Regions from separate parts of the Dokdonia sp. Hel_I_63 genome, predicted to be linked through region 2. Evidence: riboswitches for the same ligand, from Rfam matches in the RefSeq annotation. Region 2 holds a riboswitch; the other holds the start of a gene.

Region 1 (12,567 bases), 1.3 Mb from region 2:
CTATATGTCTGAGCTCTTTTTATGAATATTTCATTCATAAAAAAGTGAGTAGCGAAAGCCTGACCTGAAAGGGAACGCCCACATAAAAAGCAGAAGAAAACAAGGAACGTCCAAATAAAACCAGTAAAATAATATTGAAAACGAACAACTACATACTAACCATTGCAGGCCTAGACCCATCAAGTGGCGCAGGAATCACTTCAGATATTAAAACCTTTGAATCGCACCAACTATACGGTTTATCAGTGTGTACCGCAGTTACGGTTCAAAATGACATCGATTTTAAAGAATGCGTGTGGATGGACAAAGCTGTGATTATTTCACAAATAGAAACGCTTTTTGAGCGATTTGAAATCTCCGTAGTGAAGATTGGGGTTATACAGTCATGGGAAGTGCTGTCGCTTGTTTTGGATAGCTTACATATGCTTAATCCTGAGATAAAAATCATTATAGATCCCATCATAAAAGCGAGTGCTGGTTTTGATTTTCATAGCCTCGAGCATCATGATATTTTGGATAAAATATGGTCACAATGCTATATAGTTACGCCTAATTATGATGAGATCCAACTGCTATATCCAGACCTCAGTATGGAAGAAACGATAGAACACATAAGCAGCTTGACCAATATTCACTTAAAAGGTGGACATAGAAAGGATAAAACAGGCTGGGACGTCCTTTACCACAGTAAAACCGTTGTAAAAAATATTACTCCTAAGGTAGAAAAGGTGTTACAAAAACATGGAAGTGGTTGTGTGCTTTCGGCCGCGCTGGCAAGTAATATGCTGTTAGGGCAAAACATAGAAGAGGCTTCAATAAACGCAAAATATTATACCGAGACCTTTTTAAACTCAACCGATAGCTTACTGGGACAACACTGTTATCCAACAATAAAAATTAAATTGTAATGATACCAAAACTACATTATATCTCTCAGGGCAAAACGCCAGAAGTGCATCTTGATAACATAGAGAATGCTTGCACGCATGGAGCAACACTGGTGCAACTTCGCTTAAAAAATGTCTCTTTAGATCAGGTACTAATTACAGCAAAAGAAGCGCGAGCAATAACCGCACAATACCGTACAAAACTCATCATCAATGATCACTATGAGATAGCAAAAGAAGCAAAAGCAGATGGTGTGCACTTAGGAAAAACCGACTCCTGCCCTACTGTCGCTAGAGCGTATTTATACTCTTGGCAAATTATAGGAGGTACTGCAAATACGCTAGAAGACTGTGTATCATTGATAAACAAAGGAGTAGATTACATAGGTCTTGGGCCGTTACGTTTTACATCTACCAAGAAGAATTTAAGCCCAATTTTAGGTTTTAACGGTTATCGTCTCATTACAGATGAATTAAAAACTAAAACTCCCATTATCGCAATCGGAGGAATCACTTTAAGCGACGTAACAAATCTACTGGAAACAGGTATTCATGGCATCGCTGTATCTGGCGAAATCACCAATGACTTTACAAAGATAGATGCGTTCCAGCAATCCCTAGGAGCATCATTAATAGAAGAACAACGCCATACATTTAAATAATATATGAACGATATTTTAAGAATAGCTGATAAGGAATTCAGCTCACGATTATTTACTGGAACGGGAAAATTTAGCGCAGATCATTTAATGACAGAGGCTTTGACAGCCTCTGAAAGCGAACTAATAACCGTTGCTCTAAAGCGTGTAGATGTTGGAAATGAAGAGGATACTATGCTGCAAAGCATTATGCGTCCTCATGTGAATATACTACCTAACACCTCTGGAGTAAGAACTGCAACAGAAGCCGTTTTTGCAGCGCAGCTAGCACGTGAGGCACTAGAGACTAATTGGATTAAACTAGAAATTCACCCCGATCCCAAATACCTTTTACCAGATCCTATAGAAACCCTCAATGCCGCCGAAGAACTAGTAAAATTAGGTTTTGTAGTGATGCCATACATACACGCAGATCCTGTGTTATGTAAAAGGCTGGAAGATGTGGGCACACAATGTGTGATGCCTTTAGGAGCACCCATAGGCACTAATAAAGGAATAAAAACGGTAGACTTTCTAGAAATTATCATTGAGCAAAGTAATGTACCTGTAATTGTAGATGCCGGTATTGGTAGTCCGTCGCATGCGGCTTATGCTATGGAGTTAGGAGCTGATGCTGTCTTAGTGAACACAGCCATCGCAGTGTCTAAAAATCCTGTAGCTATGGCAAAAGCATTTAAAATGGCAGTACAGGCTGGTCGCATGGCTTACAATGCAAAACTAGCTCCGGTAAAAACATATGCAGAAGCTAGCAGCCCGCTCACTTCTTTTCTTAATTAAAACAACTAGTTATGTCTTTTAAAAGCACTTTTGACACCTATGATTGGGATACTGTAGAAAAAGAAATCTATAGCTACACAGCACAAGATGTACGGCATGCTCTTGATAAGGAAAAAATCGATTTAGAAGATTTTAAAGCACTTATATCTCCTGCTGGAAAGGGTTTTCTAGAAGAAATGGCACAACGTAGTCATGCGCTTACTAAGAAGCGATTTGGTAATACCATCCAGATGTATATCCCGATGTATCTGTCTAATGAGTGTCAAAACATATGTACGTACTGCGGTTTTAGTATGACTAATAAAATCCCTCGTAGAACACTCAATGATGAAGAGATCCTAAAAGAGGTTGCATTTCTAAAGTCTAAAGGATATGATCACATATTACTGGTTACCGGAGAAGCAAATAAGACTGTTGGTGTTTCTTATCTAAAGCATGCTATTGAACTCATCAGAGAACATTTTTCAAATATAAGTATCGAAGTACAGCCACTGGATCAAGAGGAATATGAACAGCTCGTTAGTGCTGGTTTATATGCTGTGTTGGTATATCAAGAAACGTATCACGAAGCAACGTATAAAACACATCACCCTAAGGGGAGAAAATCAAACTTCGATTATCGCTTAGATACACCTGATAGACTGGGTAAAGCTGGCATTCACAAGATAGGTATTGGTGCTTTATTTGGTCTAGAAGATTGGCGCGTAGATAGTTTTTATACAGCATTACATCTAAAATATTTACAAAAAACCTATTGGCAAACTAAGTACTCTATCTCCTTCCCCAGATTAAGACCGCATCAAGGAGAAGTACAACCTAAGGTTGAAATGACAGACGCAGATCTGGTGCAGCTTATTTGTGCTTATCGTTTGCTAGATGAAGATGTGGAGTTATCTATGTCTACAAGAGAAAGTGAATGCTTTAGAAATAACATAATAAGTCTAGGGATAACGTCAATAAGTGCACAATCTAAAACAAACCCTGGAGGCTACGTCGTGGATCCACAATCATTAGAACAATTTGAAATTTCAGACGAAAGAGATACTGATGAAATCAAACAAATGATTGAATCTAAAGGATACCAAGCGGTTTGGAAAGATTGGGATAAAAGTTATTTTAAAACTGTGTAAAATGGATCTAACCACTTCAGAAAAACAACAATATAGCAGACACCTCAATCTAGAAGAAATAGGATTAGAAGGTCAATTGAAAATCAAAAAAGCAAGCGTTTTAGTTATTGGTGCAGGTGGCCTAGGCTGCCCAGTATTACAATACCTTACTGCTGCAGGTGTTGGTAGCATTGGAATCATAGATAATGATGTGGTGGAGCAATCCAATTTACAACGTCAAATATTGTATAATCATGATGATATTGGGAGTAATAAAGCCATATCAGCTACAAGGCGCTTAGAAAAACTCAATCCTTATATTAAATTTGAAACATACCCAATGCGTCTTACTAGAGATAATGCGCTAGAGCTCTTTGCAAACTATGATATCATTGTGGATGGTTCTGATAATTTTGCTACGCGATATTTAGTAAATGATGCTGCTGTATTAAAAAATAAACCTGTCGTGCTGGGTTCTATTTATAAATTTGAAGGGCAGCTGGCTGTTTATAATTACAACAGTGGTCCTACCTACCGATGTTTATACCCAACACCTCCTAAACAGAATGAAATGCCTAATTGCTCTGAAGCAGGCGTTCTAGGCGCACTAGCAGGAATTATAGGTGCATTACAAGCCAATGAAGTATTAAAAATCATCTGTGGAATAGGTGAAGTTCTTTCTGGAAAATTGCTCACCTATAACATGTTAAGCATGGAACAAATGATTTTGGGATTTGATAAGGATACTAGTATCATAGTCAGTCGTCTTGAAGATGAGTACGAGTTACAATGTGAGTTTTCTGTAGACAATATGGGTATTACAATAGATGAGATTAATAAACATCCAGACAAATACAATCTCCTAGACGTGAGAGAGCATCATGAGAGAGCAGTACATCATATAGGAGGTCAACATATTCCTTTAGGCGAACTGCAGAATAGAGCACATGAAGTATTGCAAACTAAAGATCTGGTTGTGTATTGTAAAGCTGGTGTACGTAGTAAAAAAGCTATCAAATTATTGCAAGAAGAAGACTTTGACTGCAGGCTTTTATATTTAACGGGAACTGTTTTGTAGTTTATTGCTGAACAACCTTAATTCTATACAAAAAGAAAACGCCTTAGCATAGCTAAGGCGTTTTATATACTTAATATTAAGTCGTCTTATGCAATCTCTAAAAGCTCAAGTTCAAACTCTAAAGTTTGTCCTGCTAGTGGGTGGTTTGCATCTACAATGATATGATCTTCATTTACTTCAGATACACGTAACTGTTGCTCAGAACCATCAGGTCTAGAAGCTACTAATATAACACCTACTTCTGGTTTGATTTCTTCAGGTAATTGCGTTTTCGGTACTGTTTGAAATAACTCTTGCTGTACGTCACCGTACGCTTCTTCCTTAGTTATAGTAACCGTTTTCTTCTCGTTAACCGCCATATCTATTAAAGCATTCTCAAATCCTGGGATAAGTTGGCCTTTGCCAAGTTCTACCTGCAAAGGTTCTCTTTGTAAAGAGCTATCAAACACCTGTCCATCTTCTAATTTTCCTGTGTAGTGTACTGTTACTACATCATTTCCTTTTACTTTACTCATAATTACTTGTTTTTAATCGAATTATAATTTACAAAACTACAAGAAGAAAATCGGCTTACGAAGGAATCCACCAATGAATCTGGATACTGTAAAAGCTTGTACTGTGATGTGTACTTTTACGATGATTCATAATAACCAATATTATCTCAAAAAATAAAGGCCTGACACCCCTGCCAGACCTTTATAAGCTCAAAAATCGTGAGCCCCTCTCACGATTTTGATTCAATTGAATTGTGCGCAAAACTACTTCTAATCTCAGAGAAGCATGAACGCTATTCAATAAGAAGCTAGTGCTATTGATAATCTTTTGACCAGTAGTAAATAGATTATTATACTTTGTAAAAATTACTTATTTCATATTGAGCCAACTTAGGAATAGCGGCGGTAAATACTTTAATCTCCCAGTGGCTTAAGTGCGGCATCATATTCATAGGATGCTCAAAGAATATCGTATTATCTGCTGTTGTAAACGTAGCAGACGGAATAATATAAAAGGCTCTTGGATTATCTTCTATGACTGTCACTAGACCTATAAAACGGTGTCCTGCAACCTGTCCATAATCAAGCTTTTGTATTTTAATATTTTCCTCATCTTCTACTTGGATAGAACGTAGTTGTAGCTCGCTTGTTTTACCCGTAGGTGCTGTGATGAGAAAGTCAAGGCCTGCTACTCTATTAGTATCTGGCGCAATGGTAAAACCAGCTTTCGAGAGTTCCCTCGTGACAAAATCTAGTAGTTGTAATGTGTCGTTTTTCATAATGGGGTGCAAAGATAATTATTTCTTTAAAAAAGTAGGATTACATAACCACTATAACGATGTACTAAAAAGGTAAAGAAAATGTACTTCTAGATGGATGTTACGCTTTCGCGAAAGCGTTAAAAAACTTAAAACGCACATAAAAAACTAATTATACAGGTCAACTATATCATAAATAAAGGATTGATGAGTCTATTATAAAAATAAATGGGTTCTCGTGTAATGTAAGTGGGATGATATCGTCAAAGTACAAATCGTTTAAAGTAATATCAATCTTATAAATGACTGTATGCAAGTACAAATTATACTTCCAGCTATTTAATTACATAAATATTGAAAAATTAACCTTTTTTAAGTTTTAGAATATTATTTGAACACTAGTTTTGCACCCTTAAATTATTTATCAAGAATCTCAATTAGGAGATAGCAACCTGCAATAACGAGCAAGGTGCTAAATAGATAAGCCAATTAGTTGGAAACAATGTTAACTCAGACTTCTATCTAAATTGCTATTATCTCCTTGCAAGAATGAAGAAGAACATGACACAGACTACACAAATTACCCCAAAATTTTCAGCCCTAGTTCCGCTATTTGTATTTGTAATTACATTTTTAGGAGTTGGTATTTATCAAGATGACTTCTATGCGCTGCCTGCCCCTATGGCGGTTATTGCAGGAATCATCGTGGCCTTTATAATGTTTAAACAGACTATAAATGCTAAGATTGACATCTTACTTAAAGGTTGTGGTGATGACAAAATTTTAACCATGTGCCTTATTTATTTACTGGCTGGGGCATTTGCCGCAATTACTAATGCTACAGGGAGTGTGGATGCGATTGTAAACATAGGCTTAGATTATATTGCGATACAATATATCTACGTAGGTATTTTTGTCATTGCTGGGTTTTTATCGGTTTCTACAGGGACATCTGTGGGTGCAATTGTCGCGCTAGCACCCATTGTGGTAGGTTTTGCAGATAAAAGTAGTGCAGACCTTGCCATACTTTGTGGTGCCTTGCTAGGTGGTAGTATGTTTGGTGATAACCTCTCCGTAATTTCAGATACTACGATAGCTGCGACCCAATCTCTGGGTACAAAAATGAGTGATAAATTCAAGCAAAATATAAAAATTGCTGTTCCCGCAGCGCTCATTACTATTGCTATTTTGATTTTTCAAGGAGTAGATCTCACAACAGATGTAACAGAGACCGTTGTTTATGAATATGATGTAATTAAAATTGCACCTTATGTCCTTGTCATTATTCTCTCTGTCATAGGACTCAACGTTTTTGTAACGCTTCTTGTAGGTGTACTTGCAGCAGCATTGTTAGGTATTATTTATGGTGATTTTACGATTATAGAGTCTACAAAGATTGCTTATACAGGTTTTACAAATATGACGGAGATTTTCTTATTGTCACTACTTACCGGTGGTCTTGCTGCTCTTGTGGCTAGTAATGGCGGGATTGAGTTTATATTAGTGAATATCAAAAAACTTATCAAAAGTAAAAAAACGGCACAATTAGGCATTGCTGCGTTAGTGAGCACTATTAATATGGCAATTGCAAATAACACGGTATCTATTATTGTTGCTGGTCCTATTGCAAAAACCATTAATGATGAATATGCCTTAGACAATAAGAAAACAGCTTCCATTCTAGATATTTTTGCATGTATCTTTCAGGGCTTACTTCCTTATGGAGCGCAGGTTTTAATGATTCTAAGTTTTTCAAAAGGTAATATCAATTACTTAGATCTTGTAGGTAATACTTGGTATTTACTATTGCTGTTTGTAGTTACCATCTTATATATCATCTTTAGAAGTGATACAAAAAAGCACGCTTTCGCGAAAGCTGCATAAGTACATCGCAAAGCACAATTTGAGCACTACGAACGTGTTGTATTCATATAAAAAAAAAATCCAAAAGCGGAAAAAGAGATACTCCAAACAAAACTTTTTTTTAGCCAAATTGCCTCTTTTCTTATATAAATTGGCAATTCATAAGAATTTAGGGCTTTATTGTTAAACCTATCCCAAAATCAAACCCTACTGAGAACCGTACGGGAAGTTGCTGCGTTATATATGTAAATCTAAATAACACAAACACTAAACAATTATGAAAACAGTAAACGTATTATCAATGGCACTTTGTGCAGGACTTTTATCACTAGCTTCATGTGAAGGCTCAAAAAATGTTGGTAAAGAGGAAGTATCAAACCAAAAAGAAATGATGGATGATAAAATGTCTGAAGGTAAGGACATGATGGACGATACAATGTCTGAGGGTGAAGACATGATGGATGAAATGACAGTAATGGTAGGTGGAGCAGCAATGTATCCTTCTAAAAACATAATAGAGAACGCAGTAAACTCAAAAGACCATACAACACTAGTTGCGGCAGTAAAAGCTGCAGGTCTTGTAGAGACTTTACAAGGTGAAGGACCATTTACAGTTTTTGCCCCAACAAATGCTGCTTTTGAAAAACTTCCAGAAGGAACGGTTGCAACTTTACTTAAGCCAGAAAGTAAAACTGCTTTACAAGGTGTACTTACATACCATGTAGTTGCAGGAAAATATGATGCAGCGGCTATTATGAGCGAGATCAAAAAGAATAATGGTACAGCAACCTTTACTACTGTAAACGGTGGGAAATTAATGGCTTCTGTAAAAGGATCGTCTGTAGTTCTTATGGATCAAAACGGAAACAGCTCTACAGTAACTATTGCAGATGTAAACCAGTCTAATGGTGTAATACACGTAGTAGATACCGTAGTTTTACCAGCTAAATAATTTTAAAATACCCAATTTTAAAAGCGTCACTGTACATTGCAGATGGCGCTTTTTTTTGTTTTAATTACTAGTAATTCTCTCGTATATAAAGTGCTAGCTTCACACTTTTGAGATTGTGAATATCTATTGTCGTTTTTTACTTTTTCGCCTTGAGCTAACCCCTATTTTTGGCAATCTTAAAATAAAAGATATATGAGTGCAACTTGGTATGAGTGCAAAGTAAAGTATAGAAAATTTGATGAAGCATCAGGAACTCAAAAGGTAAAAACAGAGCCTTTTCTTGTAGATGCTATTTCTTACACAGAAGCAGAAAGTAGAATAACACAAGAAATGACAGCTTACTTAAGTGATAGCGAAGAAATCAAAATCACAAACATAAAAGTAGCAAACTACGCAGAGATTCACCCATTTGAAAATTCTGATAGATGGTTTAAATCTCGTGTCTCACTCATCGCTTATGATGAGGAAAGCGGCAAAGAACGTAAGACTAATCAATACTTGCTTGTACAAGGAAATGATGTAAAAGAAGCCTTTGATAACACTGTTGTCACTATGAAAGACACGATGGGAGAATATACAATTCCAGCAGTTTCTGAGTCGCCTATTATGGATGTATTCCCATACTTTTCTGGTGAGGAAGATGATCTAGAGCGTCTAGAGGAGTTTACTAGAATTAAAGATTCTGTTCCTGTAGATTATAGCGAGAATAAGGAGCAAGCCATGGCAGACTCACTTACTACCGAAGAAGAATAAACCAGTCGATCTTACGTAAGATCTACGATAAAGAGGCTGTTTATATACTTATAAGCAGCCTTTTGTTTTTAATAACACATGCCCTTCATAACTACGGTAAGACCCACGCGGGATGAGTATCTTTGCTAGATTACTAAATAACCGTTTTACGTAGTTATTAAATAAGAAGATTATGATTCCAAAACTTCATTACATATCGAAAGGAAGCTCACTCAAAGAGCACATAGAACATATACAAAAAGCATGTAATGCCGGAGCTGAGCTCGTGCAACTCCGTGTAAAAGACTGTTCTCAAAAAAAACTGCTTGCCATTGCACAAGAAGCTAGAGAGATTACCGCTCATTTCCAGACACGGTTAATTATTAATGATGATTATAAAATTGCAAAAGAGGTAAAAGCAGATGGAGTGCACCTAGGAAGCGCAGATGCCTGCCCTATAACTGCTAGAAAACACTTATACACTTGGCAAATTATAGGAGGTACCGCACATACTTTACAAGATTGTGAGGCACTAATTGAGAAGCAAGTGGATTATATTAGTCTAGGACCTTACAGCACTACTACTACAAAAGAAACCACAGCGAAAACACTAGGAACTTCTGATTATAAAGCAATCATTGACGAGCTAGCTACCACTACTCCTATGCTGGCTGTAGGAGGCATCACCCTTAATGACGTCAAAAACATTTTGGAAACGGGTATCGATGGTATTGCAGTTTCTCAAGCAATTACAACAGATTTTAATAGCATTCGCTTGTTTAATGAGCTGCTGGGAGCATCTTCTACACAAGAACAGCGTCATAGTTTTGAATAAAAAAGCGTTGCTTATATAAATGATGATTGGTTTTGATTGCGCTTTCGCGAAAGCGTGAAAAAGATTATAAACAAAAAGCCCATCTAATTTAATAGATGGGCTTTTATTAAAACTTGAAGTATATGTATTAGATAACTCTTACGTTTACTGCGTTTAATCCTTTGTTACCTTCTTTAAGTTCAAATTCAACTTGATCACCTTCGCGAATCTCGTCGATTAACCCTGAAATGTGTACAAAGTGGTCTTTTTCAACACCTTCTTCTGTAATAAAACCAAATCCTTTAGTGTCGTTGAAAAATTTTACTGTTCCGTTATTCATAATATAATGTATTTAATAATTGTGATTATTTTTTATCACGGAGCAAAAGTACAACTAAAGATTACCAATCTATAGGAAAATAGTCTTTTAAAAATTTTCCAGACCAATGTTTACCTGTATTAATTCCATCAATAAGTGGATCCATCACCCTAGCAGCGCCATCTACGATGTCTAATGGTGGTTGAAAATCATGTACTTCTACTTTCTTTTTTGATAGCTCTGCAGGGTCCTCATCTGTCACCCATCCCGTATCTACGGCATTCATATAAATTCCAGACTTTGCAAATGTGGCAGAAGAAGTATGTGTAAGCATGTTTAATGCAGCCTTTGCCATATTGGTATGCGGGTGTCTATCCTCCTTTTTAAAACGGTGAAATTTACCTTCCATAGCAGACACGTTAATGATATGCTTCTGTCCAGTATTTTCTTTCATCATGAGATTAGACAGACGGTTACACAATACAAAAGGCGCCACGGCATTAACTAGCTGTACCTCTACCATCTCAGTAGTTTCTATCTCACCTAGTTTTAAACGCCAGCTATTAATTAGTCTTACGTAGATCTACTTGTTGTAAATCTGCATCCAGTTTTCCTTCTGGAAAGACTTCGCTAGTTTGTAACGAATTATCAAAACTATAAGGAATCTGAGAAAGCTCTGCCGAGTTGCGTAGTCCTATTCCTGGCTCAGGTCCATGCCAGGTAACCGGCAAGACATTATTTTTACTAGTTTTTGCAGTACTCACGCTTAAATCTGATAACTCCTGCAAGCAGGTAATGTGATCTTGTAAGAGTGGCTGTGCGAGCTTAGGAAGTTGATCTACTGGTAGTTTTTCATTTTCCATTAAGTGGAAATAAAAACCAGATGGCCTACGCACCGTTTGTGCCGCATTATTAATTAGTATATCTAGCCTATCGTACTTCTGCTCTATATAATTACAAAATATCTCTACACTTGGTATATGACGTAAATCCAGTCCATGAATGTGTAAGCGGTCGCTCCAGTCACCATAATCTTCTTCCTTTGCATATCGTATAGCGCTATCTGCTGGAAAACGTGTGGTTGCTACCACCGTCGCACCAGAGCGTAATAACATGAGGGTTATATGGTATCCTATTTTTAATCTTGAGCCTGTTATTACAGCTACTTGCCCGTTTAAATCGGCTGTTTGAAAGCGTTTTGCATAATTCAGATCACCACATGAAGTACACATGGTGTCATAAAAGTGGTGCAGCTTTGTATACACTGTTTCACACACGTAGCAATTTCTTGGAGACTCAAGTTCTGGAGTGTCTTCTGGAATTGCAGCTGCGCCAAGTAACTTAGGTGCTACAAAAAGCGAAGCTTCTCTAGCAGAGCGTATTCCTGTAGTTTTACGAGCGTGCTTATCTCTAGTAATCATCTTACGTTTGGCAGCCTTCTTGGCGTCTTTCCTCCTACGCTGAAACTCATCTCGATTAGGACGAGATAACATTCCTGAAGCTTTGAGAAGCTCTGTACGCTGTTCTTCTGGAAGCTCAAAAAGCTGATTTGTATCGGCTACTAGTTGCTGCAATGTATTAATACATGCATCAATTTCTTGTTGAGAGAGACTTTTATCTTGGGTGTTTTTACTTTGATCTTCGGGCATAATGAACTGCAATCATATTTTTTGCAAAGGTAATTATACTGCGTTTTATGAAGATGATAAATACTCGTATTCTTCTTGAGATATATTTGAATTACGCTTTCGCGAAAGCTTTGAGAATCCTCAATACTACGCACTTTAAAATCTCACAAAAAAGTATATTCGCGCCATGTGGATGTATTTAGGCTTACTGGCCGCACTTTTTCTGGGATTACACAACTTAGCAAAGAAACATGCTGTACAAGGTAACGAGGTGTTACCAGTATTGTTAGGAACACTATGTGCAGGATTTGTATTAATACTGCCATTTTTTATAGGTTCAAGGTTTTTTCCAGAATACACTCGAGAAATAGGGTTTTACATCACTCCTATTCCGTGGAAAACGCATGGTTTTATCATAATCAAATCCATGATTATGACTGCCTCATGGATTCTAGCATATCAAGCCTTAAAGCACTTACCTATCACCATAGTCACTC
Region 2 (12,567 bases):
GAAATAGAGATATGAACAGTATATAAATGATAATATCACAATCATGTAAATTCCCATGACAACATTTCAATTAAAAAACAGCCTCTGCTATCTGTCTAATATTATCACTCTTCCCCATAGAGTAGTAATGAAGTACGGGCACACCTGCGGCCTTGAGCTCCTTACTTTGCTGGATACACCACTCTATCCCTACTTGCCGAATGGCTGCAGCATCTTTTGCGTTTACAACTTCCATGACTAAAGCATCTGGAACATCTACACTAAAACGCTGTGGAATTAAATTGAGTTGCTTCTTTGTCGCCAGTGGCTTTAATCCAGGAATAATAGGTTTTGTAATACCTGCGGCTCTGCACTTATCTACAAAGTCGAAGTATTTCTGATTATCAAAAAACATTTGAGTTACCACATAACAGGCTCCAGCTTCTAGCTTTTTCTTTAAAAAATGAATATCACTTTCTAGGCTGGGCGCTTCCAGGTGCTTTTCTGGATAACCCGCCACGCCTATGCAAAAATCTGTTTTTGCACTGTTCTGCAAATCTTCATCTAAGTAGGTACCGTTATTTAAATCAATGATTTGCTCCACGAGGTCTTGTGCATAGATATTCCCATTTTTATTGGGCTTGTAGTAAGTTTCACTCTTAACTGCATCACCACGTAAAGCCATCACATTCTCAATACCTAGAAAATCCATATCTATCAAAAAATTCTCAGTATCTTCTTTAGAAAATCCTCCGCAAAGCACGTGCGGCACTGCATCTACCTGATAGCGGTTTTGTATCGCAGCACAAATACCTACGGTACCCGGGCGTTTACGCACTACCTTTTTCTCTAGCAATCCATCTTCTCGCTCCTTATAAATGTATTCCTCACGATGATAGGTTACATCTATAAAGGGTGGCTTAAATTCCATAAGCGGATCTATATTATCAAAAATGGTGTTGATATTTTGCCCTTTGAGAGGTGGCAAGATTTCAAATGAAAAATCGGTTCTCTTCTCTTCTATTGCTTTTGCTATGTGATCTCTTACTTTTGTCATAATCTACTCTGCTATATTTGGGGTGAGCCATTTTTCCGCTTTCGCGAAAGCAATATTTTTGCGGCTCGCATAGTCCTTTATTTGATCTTCTTTTATTTTTCCTAGTCCGAAATACCTCGCCTCAGGGTGTCCAAAATAATAACCACTTACACTTGCCGCAGGCCACATTGCCAAACTTTCGGTAAGTGAAACACCAATTGATTCTTCCACACCAAGCAACTTCCAGATAGTCTCTTTCTCCAAATGATCTGGACAAGCCGGGTAACCTGGTGCTGGACGTATTCCTTGGTATTTTTCTTTAATTAAATCTGTATTAGCTAGCGCTTCTCTCGTGGCATAGCCCCAGTACTTTGTGCGTACTTCCTTGTGTAGATATTCGGCAAAGGCCTCGGCGAGTCTGTCTGCAAGTGCTTTAATCATGATGGCGCTATAGTCATCCAATGCATCTTCAAACTCTTTTGCCTTTTCGGCTGTTCCAAATCCTGTCGTGACACAAAAGGCTCCCATATAATCTTGTAATCCACTTTCAAGTGGTGCAATAAAATCTGACAGTGAAATATTTGGCTTTCCTGCTGCCTTTTTGGATTGCTGGCGTAGCGTTCGGAAAATGACTCCTCCAGCTTCGAAAGGAGACTTTTTATCATCTTGCTTAAAGCCCCCTTCGGGGGTTGGGGGAATTATGATATCATCTTGATGGTTTGCATTTGCTTTAAATAGTCCAAAAGTCGCCTTGGCAGTAAGCCATTTTTCGGCAATGATTTGCTGGAGCATTTGTTGTGCGTCTGCAAAAAGTTCGCTGGCTTGTGTTCCTACCACCTCATCTGTCAAAATCTCTGGATACTTACCGTGTAAATCCCAACTTCTAAAAAACGGACTCCAATCTATAAAAGGCACCAGTTTATTGAGATCTAAATGTTCCATTACTTGTACACCTAATTGTTTTGGAGCCACAATATCTTCGGCTCTAAAATCTATTTTTAATTTATTTGCTCTCGCCTGCTCAATCGTTATGTATTCTTTGATACGTTGTCTTGAGTTAAAATTTTCGCGAAAGCGTGCATACTCATCTTTTAATTGATCTTTAAAAAGGATACTTGAGTCTTTCTTTAATAAATCACCTACAATAGTCACTGCTCTACTGGCATCATTTACGTGTACAACAGCATTATTATAATGAGTGTCAATTTTTACAGCGGTGTGGGCTTTGCTCGTGGTTGCACCGCCTATTAAAACCGGTATCTTAATATCTAGACGTTGCAACTCCTTAGCTAGATATACCATCTCATCAAGGCTAGGCGTTATTAAACCACTTAAGCCTATGATATCTACATTTTCGGAAATCGCTGTCTGGATGATTTTTTCTGGTGAGACCATCACGCCAAGATCAATAATCTCATAATTATTGCAAGCAAGTACTACAGAAACAATATTCTTTCCTATGTCATGTACATCTCCTTTTACGGTTGCCATGAGTACTTTTCCAGCACTCTGACTTTGACCAGAGGTTCCATTCTTAAGTTTTTCTTCTTCTATAAATGGTAACAAATAGGCAACGGCTTTCTTCATTACTCTAGCAGATTTAACCACCTGTGGCAAAAACATCTTCCCACTTCCAAACAAATCTCCCACTACATTCATCCCCGTCATCAAGTGACCTTCTATCACTTTAATAGGAACATCGACAGATAAGCGGGCTTCTTCTACATCTTCTAGAATATAGGCATCTATTCCTTTTACAAGTGCTCTGGTGATACGACTTTGGATATCTTCTATTCTCCAGGCTTCTGCCTCCTTTTCTGTAATTTCTTTTTGGCCTACGGTTTCTGCAAATGTTAATAATCGTTCTGTGGCATCATCTCTTCTATTGAGAATTACATCTTCTACACGCACAAGTAAATCTTCTGGAATGTTATCATAAATCTCCAGCATAGCAGGGTTTACAATACCTATATTCATCCCGGCCTTTATCGCATGATATAAAAACACAGAATGCATAGCCTCGCGCACTGCGTTGTTACCTCTAAAACTAAAAGAAACATTACTCACCCCACCACTTACAGAACAATGTGGAAGATGCTCACGCACCCATCTCGTAGCCTCTATAAAATCAATGGCATTGCGTTTATGCTCATCCATTCCCGTCGCCACTGGAAAAATATTAAGATCAAAAATGATGTCTTCTGGTGGAAAATTGACTTCATTAACCAAAATCTCGTAACTACGTTTTGAAATCTCGATACGACGATTATAATTATCTGCCTGTCCCTCCTCATCAAAAGCCATGACGACTACGGCAGCGCCGTATCGTTTTATTTTTTTTGCTTGCTCTATAAATTGCGTCTCACCCTCTTTAAGACTTATAGAATTTACTACGCACTTCCCTTGTACGACTTGAAGACCAGCTTCTATAATTTCCCATTTTGAACTGTCTATCATTATAGGAACACGAGAGATGTCTGGCTCTGCAATGACGAGGTTTAAAAACTTAACCATCGCCTCCTTTCCATCAATAAGGCCGTCGTCCATATTGATATCTATAATCTGCGCACCATTTTCTACTTGATCTCTAGCTACAGATAGCGCCTCGTCAAATTTCTCTTCTTTTATAAGCCGTAAAAATTTCTTTGAACCCGCTACATTTGTACGTTCGCCCACATTTATAAAATTACTTTCTGGAGTAATTATTAGTGGCTCTAAGCCTGAAAGACGCATATATCTGGGAGTCACATTCATTATAGCTTACATTTTCTAGGTGTTACATTCTCTACAAGTTGAGCAATAGCTTTAATGTGAGCAGGTGTAGTGCCACAACAACCACCCACTATGTTCACGAGGTTTTTATCGATATATTTTTTAATCTGCGTCGCCATTTGTTCTGGTGTTTCATCATATTCACCAAAGGCATTAGGCAAGCCCGCATTAGGGTGAGCAGAAATCCCGTAGTTAGTAACATTTGCAATGGCTTCGAGGTGTGGTTGTAATTGAGAAGCTCCTAGTGCACAATTAAAGCCAACACTAAGTAGTGGAATATGAGAGATAGAAATCAAAAAAGCTACTGCTGTTTGCCCAGAAAGCGTGCGTCCCGAGGCATCGGTAATCGTACCGCTCACCATAATTGGTATGCCTGAGTTGCGTTCTTCCTTTACTTCCTCTATTGCAAAAAGACAAGCTTTTGCATTAAGGGTATCAAACACAGTTTCCACAAGTAACATATCCACACCTCCATCTAGCAAGGCTTCTACTTGTTGTTTATAAGCTACTCTGAGTTCTTCAAAGCTCACTGCACGAAATCCTGGATCATTTACATCTGGAGACATGCTTGCTGTTTTGTTTGTAGGCCCTATACTTCCTGCTACAAATCGTGGTTTGTGCGGTTCTTTTTCTGTAAAAGATTGAGCAACTTCCTTAGCAATTTTCGCGGAAGCATAATTTAAATCATAGACATACGCCTCCATCTCATAATCTGCCATTGCGATGGTGGTACTTGAGAAGGTGTTAGTCTCCACAATATCTGCTCCGGCTTCAAAATACTTGCGATGCACCTCTGCAATCGCAGCAGGCTGTGTGAGTGAGAGCATGTCGTTATTCCCTTTTACAGAGAGCTGAAAATCCTTAAAGCGCTCTCCTCTAAAGTCTTCTTCAGAGAAGTTATATGCTTGCAGCATGGTTCCCATAGCCCCATCAAGAACCAAGATTCTTTCTTGTAATGCGCGTGTTAGTTGGCTTTTCATAATTGATTAAGAGCTTGAAAAATGTCACTTTTAATATCTTCAATATGTTCTAGACCCACAGAAATACGGATTAATCCATCAGTGATTCCTACGACTTCACGCTCATCTTTTGACAATTTTCCATGAGTAGTACTTGCGGGATGACTTACTATCGTTCTAGTATCTCCCAGATTTGCAGTGAGGGAACACATTGTGATAGCATCTAGAAAGTCACGTCCATTTTCTAAACCTCCGTGTATCTCAATGGTAACAATATTCCCACCAGCTTTCATTTGCTTTTGAGCAAGTTCATGCTGTGGATGCGATGGTAAAAATGGGTAGCGCACCTGCTTCACTTTAGCGTGAGATTCTAGCGATATAGCAAGTTCGTGCGCGTTTTTACAATGACGCTCCACGCGTACCGCTAGTGTCTCCAGACTTTTTGAAATTGTCCAAGCATTAAATGGAGATAATGCAGGTCCCGTCACTCTTGCAAATCGATATATCGCATCTATTAATTGCGCACTTCCCACGGTGATTCCTCCCATGGTGCGCCCCTGCCCATCCAGTAATTTTGTAGCAGAATGTATTACAAGGTCTGCTCCATAGTGTATAGGCTGCTGTAGATACGGTGTTGCAAAACAATTATCTACTATAAATATGAGATTATGCTTTTGCGCAAGTGCTCCCAGACGTTCTAAGTCTGCAATTTCTGTAGCCGGATTTGTAGGAGACTCTACATATATGATTTTTGTGTTAGGCTGTATTTTTAAGGAGATTTCGTCTAGCTCAGTAATATCAAAGTAGGTATGAGTGATTCCCCATTTAGGTAGGTGTTTTGTAAATAATGTGTGCGTATTCCCAAAAATCGCTCTCGCCGAAAGCACATGATCACCACTATCAAGTAAGGCAGCAAACGTGCTAAAAATAGCACTCATCCCAGTGGCAAAAGTCACGCCTTGCTCTGCGCCTTCTAGCAAACAGATTTTTTTCACCAGCTCTGCACAGTTCGGGTTTGTGTAACGGCTGTAGATGTTACGCTTTTTTTCCTCGGCAAAAGAGGCTCTCATCTCTTCGGCGCTATCAAATACAAAACTCGAAGTGAGATATACCGGCGCGGCATGCTCTTGATGCACAGAGCGCTCAAGCTGCGTGCGTATGGCAAGTGTTTCTGGGTGATGCTTGCTCATTAATTAAGGCTTTGCGTTATCTTAATTATATCGCTTAAAACACCTCTTGCCGTAACCGCTTTACCAGCTCCCGCCCCTTGAATCACAAGCGGCTGATCTCCATATGAAGCGGTATAAATCTCAAAAACAGCATCTGCCCCTTGCGTTTGACCTAGTGCTGTAAACTTAGATTCTTGTACTAGTTTTACCTCGAGTTCTTGCGTTTTGACATTGAGTTCACCCACGTGACGTAGCACTTCGTGTTTTGAAAGTTTACTTTTACTCTCTGTAAAAATGGTGTCAAGTGTTTTTACGCTTTCGCGAAACTGTGATAAAGTAGTTTTTCCATTAAGTTCCTTAGGCACTAAAGATTGAATTTTTACATCTCCAAACTCCTTTGCAAGGCCTATCTCTCTACTTAAAATTAATAGCTTGCGAGCAACATCTTTCCCTGAAAGGTCTTCTCTTGCGTCTGGCTCGGTAAGTCCAAGCGCGTCTGCTTCTAATAATATGTCTGAAAAATCTTTATCTTCCTTAGAAAAATTATTGAACAAGTAACTCAATGATCCAGAAAAGACTCCTCTTATCTTATGAATCTCTTCTCCACTTTCATAGAGATTTTTAATGGTTTCTATAATAGGTAATCCAGCTCCTACGTTTGTTTCGTAACCAAATTTCTTCTTATTAAGTGTAAGAGATGCTCTCAACTTTTTATAGAAATCGTATGACAGTGTGTTTGCAACTTTGTTTGCCGTCACGATATGAAAACCATGCTCTACGAGGTCTATGTAGTTATTTGCAAAGGTTGCGCTAGCCGTCACATCTACTGCTACAAATTCTTGTTCCTGTTCATGATTGTTTTGCTCCTTTAACTTTTTCGCGAAAGCGTAAATATCGTCTAGCGTATAAGGCTGCGCTGCAGTCTCAAAATTAGAACTCCAACCAGAAGCGACGTTATCTTTAAATAGCGCCAACTTAGAATTTGCAATACAAAAAATGTTGAGCTTTCTATTTGTTGTTTTTTTATTAAAATCTGTGATCTGCGTGATGAGCGTGCTCCCCACATTACCGATCCCAAAGATGACTATATTTATTTGTGACATAACTGTTTTTGAAAAATAGGTTGTACGATAGCAGCGAGCTGCTCGTATTCAATTAAAAAGGCATCGTGACCGTGGATGGAATTTATTTCATGATAGCTAGATGTAATTCTCGTTTCTTGTAGCGCAAGGTGAGTGTCATATATCTCATCTGCTAGAAAAAGTCCATCGGTATTTATTGCGACAAGGTGCACTTTTGCTGTAAGTGGGCTCACTGCTTCATTAAAGCTTTGTTTACCCTTTGTGATATCTGCCGTAAGCAATAATTGATTCATTAATTTATAGGAGGCAATAGAAAATCGTTCTGATAATCGCTTGCCGTGATGATCTAGCCAACTTTGAATATTATATAGTGAATCTACTTTTTTGGTGCGATTAAATTTTTCTTTAAAAGAGGCAGGCGTGCGGTAAAAAGTCATCGCATGAATGCGTGCATCATAGATAGGTTTCTGAGAATGATTCAATAAACTATCTTGAATGTGGCATTGCGCAATCACCCAGTCTGTTGCTTTCCAGTCTGTCGCTATTGGGATAAGATGCTCTGCGAGATTAGGTCTTTGTGTTGCAAGTTCCCAAGCAATCTGACCACCAAGCGAACCTCCTATAATGGCAAAGAGTTTTTTAATATCTAAATGCTCAAGTAAGGCAATTTGAACCTTTGCAATATCACTATTAGTAAATGCTCTATAATTAAGCACTAGATGATTTTGATTATTATCATAACCATTCCCAGGAATATCCATTGCAAGTATGGTATAGCAACTTGTGTCAATCGCTTTATCTACACCAATCAAGTCACTCCACCAACCGTTTTCTCCAGTTATAGAAGAGTTTCCCGTAAGCGCATGATTTACTAGCACGACAGGCGCTGTACCTAATGGCTCACCAAATAATTGATACGTGACATGTAAATGACACGTATATCCCGAGTGTGTTTTAAAATCCTGTAAATCAATGTGTAAAAGCATAGCCTATCTATAAGTTAAAAAAGGGAGTCCCTATGAACAGGGGACTCCCGCACTAATTAATTAACTAAGATTAATTACACTAAGACGTTTTTATCTACTCGCGCAAATGCTGCTACGAGATCTTCTTTTAAATCTGCTATATCCTCAAGACCTACAGAAAGACGTATTAAATCTTTAGTCACGCCTGTGCTTACCTGATCATCATCACTAAGCTGTTGATGCGTGGTACTTGCAGGGTGAATTATGAGCGATTTACTATCTCCTATATTTGCTAGCAGTGAGAAAAGTTTAGTTTCATTTGAAATTGTTTTTGCACTCTCAAAACCTCCTTTTACACCAAAGGTCACAATCCCACTCTGTCCTTTAGGCAAGTATTGTTTTGCAAGGTCGTTGTACTTACTAGAAGCAAGACCTGGATAGTTTACCCATGCCACCTCATCACGAGTTTGTAACCACTCTGCAAGTTCTAGCGCATTTTTTGAATGTTTCTGCAACCTAAGTTCTAGTGTTTCTAAACCTTGTAAGATTTGGAATGCATTAAATGGACTCAAAGCGGCACCATGATCACGCAATCCTTCTATACGCACCTTAGCAATAAACGATGCTTCCTTAATCACATCCCAGTAAACTAGGCCATGATATCCGGCGGAAGGCTCTGTAAATTCTGGAAATTTACCGTTACTCCAGTCAAATTTTCCAGCATCTATAATAACTCCGCCTAGTGCGGTACCATTACCATTTATGTATTTTGTAAGAGAGTGAATCACGATATCTGCACCGTGCTCGAATGGGTTGAGTAGCGCTGGTGTTGCTACGGTGTTATCTACAATGAAAGGGACTTTGTGCGCTTTCGCGAAAGCGGAAATACCTTTTAAATCTAATACATCAAGCTTAGGATTACCTAATGACTCTACAAAGAAAGCTCTCGTATTTTCCTGGGCTGCTTTCTCAAAATTTTTAGGATCTGAAGGATCTACAAAAGTGGTTGTAATCCCAAAGCGAGGTAATGTCACACTGAGAAGATTCCATGTGCCTCCGTAAAGACTACTAGAAGCTACAATGTGATCTCCCTGCTTTAGTAAAGTAAGCAATGTGGTATTAATGGCCGCAGTTCCTGAGGCGGTCACAACAGCTGCTAGTCCGCCCTCTATGTCTGTAAGGCGCTTTTCCAGCACATCATTTGTTGGATTATTGAGACGTGTGTAAATAAAACCTGGCTCAGACAGGTTAAATAGGTTTGCTGCATGGTCTGCATCTTTAAAAACATAAGCCGTGCTCTGGTAGATAGGCACCGCTCGAGTTCCTCCATTTGCTGCATAATCGTGTCCTGCGTGCAACGCTTTGGTTGCTAATTTTTGTGTACTCATTTTTCTCTTTTTTGTCCCAGTACTACTAGGATTAATTTTAGCCATTCACTTCGTGTGAACGGATTAAAAACAAAAGCCAAATATTTCCAATACGAACCCTTATCTCAAGGTCGAGGAAATGTTTAAAGAAAAATATTATAAGAAAAAACATAAGCGCATACCCGTGAGGTACTTGCTCGATGTTATCTATCCTCAAGTTTCGGTAATGAGCGATTCTGGGGTAGAATGTAGCACCTTCTTTCTAAGTGAAAGGGTTGCTAAGGCTTCATAGGGTCATTCCCTCAGCCTTTCTTGATAACATTTATTCTGTTCATTATTGCGCTTTCGCGAAAATCTGAACTGTCATTGAACTTTGTGAGCACAAATATTGTAAAAACAAATCTACAAAAACAAACTTTTTAGAATATTTTTCTAAAAAGTTTTATTAAAACAACTATTTCAGTAAAATATTCAGCTTTAATAAATAATACAGTATAATATTCTAATTAAGATAATGAGACGTTGAAATTTACTCTTTAAATTTTCACAAAACAATAACATAACCCTACTAAATTGGTAGGATAATGGATTGTTTATATTATTAAAGTTTCTTTACCTTTGTGCCATAATTACGAGGACAGATTTGACTGCTTGCAACCTCAATAAAAAATGGCTAAAATCAAACATAAGACTTTAACGTTTCTTATGTTATGTTTCTACCCAGCATACGTCAAATCTACTTCTTGACAAAAAATTAAAAAATGGCTTATTTATTTACCTCAGAATCTGTTTCTGAAGGACACCCAGATAAGGTTGCAGATCAGATTTCTGATGCACTTATTGATAATTTTCTCGCTTTTGATCCGCAATCTAAAGTTGCTTGTGAAACCCTAGTTACCACTGGACAAGTAGTACTCGCTGGTGAAGTGAGATCTAGTGCTTACTTAGATGTTCAAAAAATCGCTCGTGAGACCATTAATAAAATAGGTTATACGAAAGGTGAATACATGTTTGACGGAAACTCTTGTGGTGTATTATCTGCCATACACGAGCAGTCCGACGATATTAATCGTGGTGTAGATCGCGATACTAAGGAAGAGCAAGGAGCAGGAGATCAAGGAATGATGTTTGGCTACGCTACTAAGGAGACAGAAAACTTTATGCCACTGGCACTTGAGCTTTCTCATAAGTTGCTTATTGAACTAGGTAACCTACGTCGTGAAGATGACGAGATTACTTATTTACGCCCAGACGCAAAAGCGCAGGTGACTATAGAATATAGTGATGAAAACGTTCCTCAACGTATTGACGCTATTGTAGTTTCTACACAGCATGATGATTTTGATGAAGACGAAGCAATGCTAGGTCGCATACGTGGAGATATTCAAGATATTTTAATACCTCGCGTAGTAGGTTTATTACCAGAAAATATTGCAAATCTTTTTAATGATGATATTAAGTATCACATTAACCCAACTGGGAAGTTTGTAATAGGTGGACCTCACGGAGATACTGGTCTTACAGGTCGTAAGATTATTGTAGATACTTATGGTGGTAAAGGAGCTCACGGAGGTGGTGCTTTTTCTGGAAAAGATCCATCAAAAGTAGATCGCTCTGCTGCTTATGCTACACGTCACATTGCAAAAAATCTTGTTGCTGCAGGCGTTGCAGATGAGATTCTTGTGCAGGTTTCTTATGCTATTGGTGTTGTAGAGCCTATGGGAATTTTTGTAGACACGTACGGTACTTCTAAAGTAGGCTTATCTGATGGTGAGATTGCAAAGAAAGTTACTGCACTATTTGACATGAGACCAGCTGCTATTGAAAGTAGATTAAAGCTACGTTCTCCTATGTACAGCGAGACTGCTGCTTACGGACACATGGGACGCACAAACGAAGTAGTTACAAAAACCTTCAAGAGCTTTGACGGTAAAGAAAAGAATATCGAAGTAGAATTATTTACTTGGGAAAAACTTGATTATGTAGAGAAAGTAAAAGAAGCTTTCAATATATAATTCACTTATATACGTATTAAAAAGGGAGCCTAATGGCTCCCTTTTTTTGGTTTATACATTATCATAGCGATAGCTTTATGATTACTCGCATGCGCTCACTGTTATGTGATTTCTCGGCCTTCTCAATGTTATGTAATTCTCGACAGGCTTGAAATGACAGAAGTTTAATTACTCGAATACGATTTTATCTACTTCAATCTCAAAATCTGTAGCAGCTTTTGTATTTGAGATCAGTCCGAGGCGAATGATTGATGCTAGGTCATCTTTGTCTGGATGACCTTCCAAAGGTTCACCAAGTCTATATGTTCCAAAATCTGAAAGATTATAAGTGACAGTTTTCCACTCACCTTCTGTTATCGGCAAATTGATTCTATAATTCGGTCTCCAGAATCTTTTGTACTTATTGAGCGTAAGTGCAAAGTCTTGCCCTGTAGATTTATATCGCACAGTTACTTTGGTATATGGCGATAAGTCATAAGATTGATACGGAGTTCTCAAGGATGCAAAACCTCCATTATTCTCAAGACTTACGCTTCCGCGAAAGATGATACTTTCTGCAGATTGCTCCACCTCGCCTGTAGATAATCCTCCCATAACACCGTCCAGAACGACGAACCAGTCATCACAATTATCACAAGAGGTTCCAAAATTAAAAGAGAGTGTTGTCGTGTTCATAGTAGTTGTGATCAGTAAGGCTAAGAGATATTTCATAGCTTTTTTCTTTAAAGTTACGCTTTCGCGAAAGCTTAATCCTTCAATTTAAAAGACTTTTAACGAGCTAGATAGCCACAAGCCTTAGCATACTCGTTATAAATTATACTTCACCGTAAACATTGCGATTCTAGGTTGCACAAAATACTCTGTATTTGAGATTGTAAAATCATTTACATTGTTACTTGAAATGGTGTCCACATTCAAGAGATTTGTAGCCTGTATACGGAACTCCCACTGACTATCTGGCTTCTGGTAATATATGTTTGCTTCTAGAAAAGAGTACATGTTATCTATCTCTGTACTATCATCATTATCATCATAATTATACAAACTCCAGTCTGCACCTATTGTAAAACCTTTACCAAAATTCCACTCTGCGTTTGCAAAAGGTCTATTTGTAAAGAATGTTCTATCTGTCACACCATTATCAGAGTTTGTGCTTGTAAAGTTGTAGCCAATTTCAAAATTAGGAGCTTCTTTAAAGTTAGTCTCTGCACTAGTTCTATAAT

What was found. A riboswitch is a leader RNA that binds a small molecule or an ion and turns the genes downstream of it on or off. The one in region 2 is predicted to bind S-adenosylmethionine.
Region 1: linked by a shared signal. The riboswitch ahead of JM84_RS10000 (Na+/H+ antiporter NhaC family protein) and the one ahead of JM84_RS04505 (O-acetylhomoserine aminocarboxypropyltransferase/cysteine synthase family protein) in region 2 are both predicted to bind S-adenosylmethionine.

What each region holds. Positions count from the first base shown of each region.
Region 1 is NZ_VISD01000001.1:2,292,495-2,305,061, forward strand. It holds gene JM84_RS09965 (hydroxymethylpyrimidine/phosphomethylpyrimidine kinase) at 135-908, shown strand; gene thiE (thiamine phosphate synthase) at 908-1,549, shown strand; gene JM84_RS09975 (thiazole synthase) at 1,553-2,323, shown strand; gene thiH (2-iminoacetate synthase ThiH) at 2,335-3,453, shown strand; gene moeB (HesA/MoeB/ThiF family protein) at 3,455-4,510, shown strand; gene JM84_RS09990 (peptidylprolyl isomerase) at 4,597-5,025, opposite strand; gene JM84_RS09995 (hypothetical protein) at 5,355-5,783, opposite strand; SAM-I-IV-variant riboswitch at 6,179-6,275, shown strand; gene JM84_RS10000 (Na+/H+ antiporter NhaC family protein) at 6,312-7,646, shown strand; gene JM84_RS10005 (fasciclin domain-containing protein) at 7,903-8,577, shown strand; gene JM84_RS10010 (DUF4494 domain-containing protein) at 8,770-9,330, shown strand; gene thiE (thiamine phosphate synthase) at 9,503-10,144, shown strand; gene JM84_RS10020 (cold-shock protein) at 10,272-10,463, opposite strand; partial or broken gene JM84_RS10025 (SDR family NAD(P)-dependent oxidoreductase) at 10,525-12,091, opposite strand; gene JM84_RS10030 (EamA family transporter) at 12,258-12,567, shown strand, end outside.
Region 2 is NZ_VISD01000001.1:1,023,755-1,036,321, reverse strand. It holds gene metF (methylenetetrahydrofolate reductase [NAD(P)H]) at 71-1,036, opposite strand; gene metH (methionine synthase) at 1,040-3,769, opposite strand; gene JM84_RS04525 (homocysteine S-methyltransferase family protein) at 3,769-4,767, opposite strand; gene JM84_RS04520 (trans-sulfuration enzyme family protein) at 4,764-5,936, opposite strand; gene JM84_RS04515 (aspartate kinase) at 5,936-7,018, opposite strand; gene JM84_RS04510 (alpha/beta fold hydrolase) at 7,006-7,983, opposite strand; gene JM84_RS04505 (O-acetylhomoserine aminocarboxypropyltransferase/cysteine synthase family protein) at 8,058-9,350, opposite strand; SAM riboswitch class I at 9,530-9,651, opposite strand; gene metK (methionine adenosyltransferase) at 10,091-11,344, shown strand; gene JM84_RS04495 (CIA30 family protein) at 11,513-12,055, opposite strand; gene JM84_RS04490 (TonB-dependent receptor) at 12,152-12,567, opposite strand, start outside.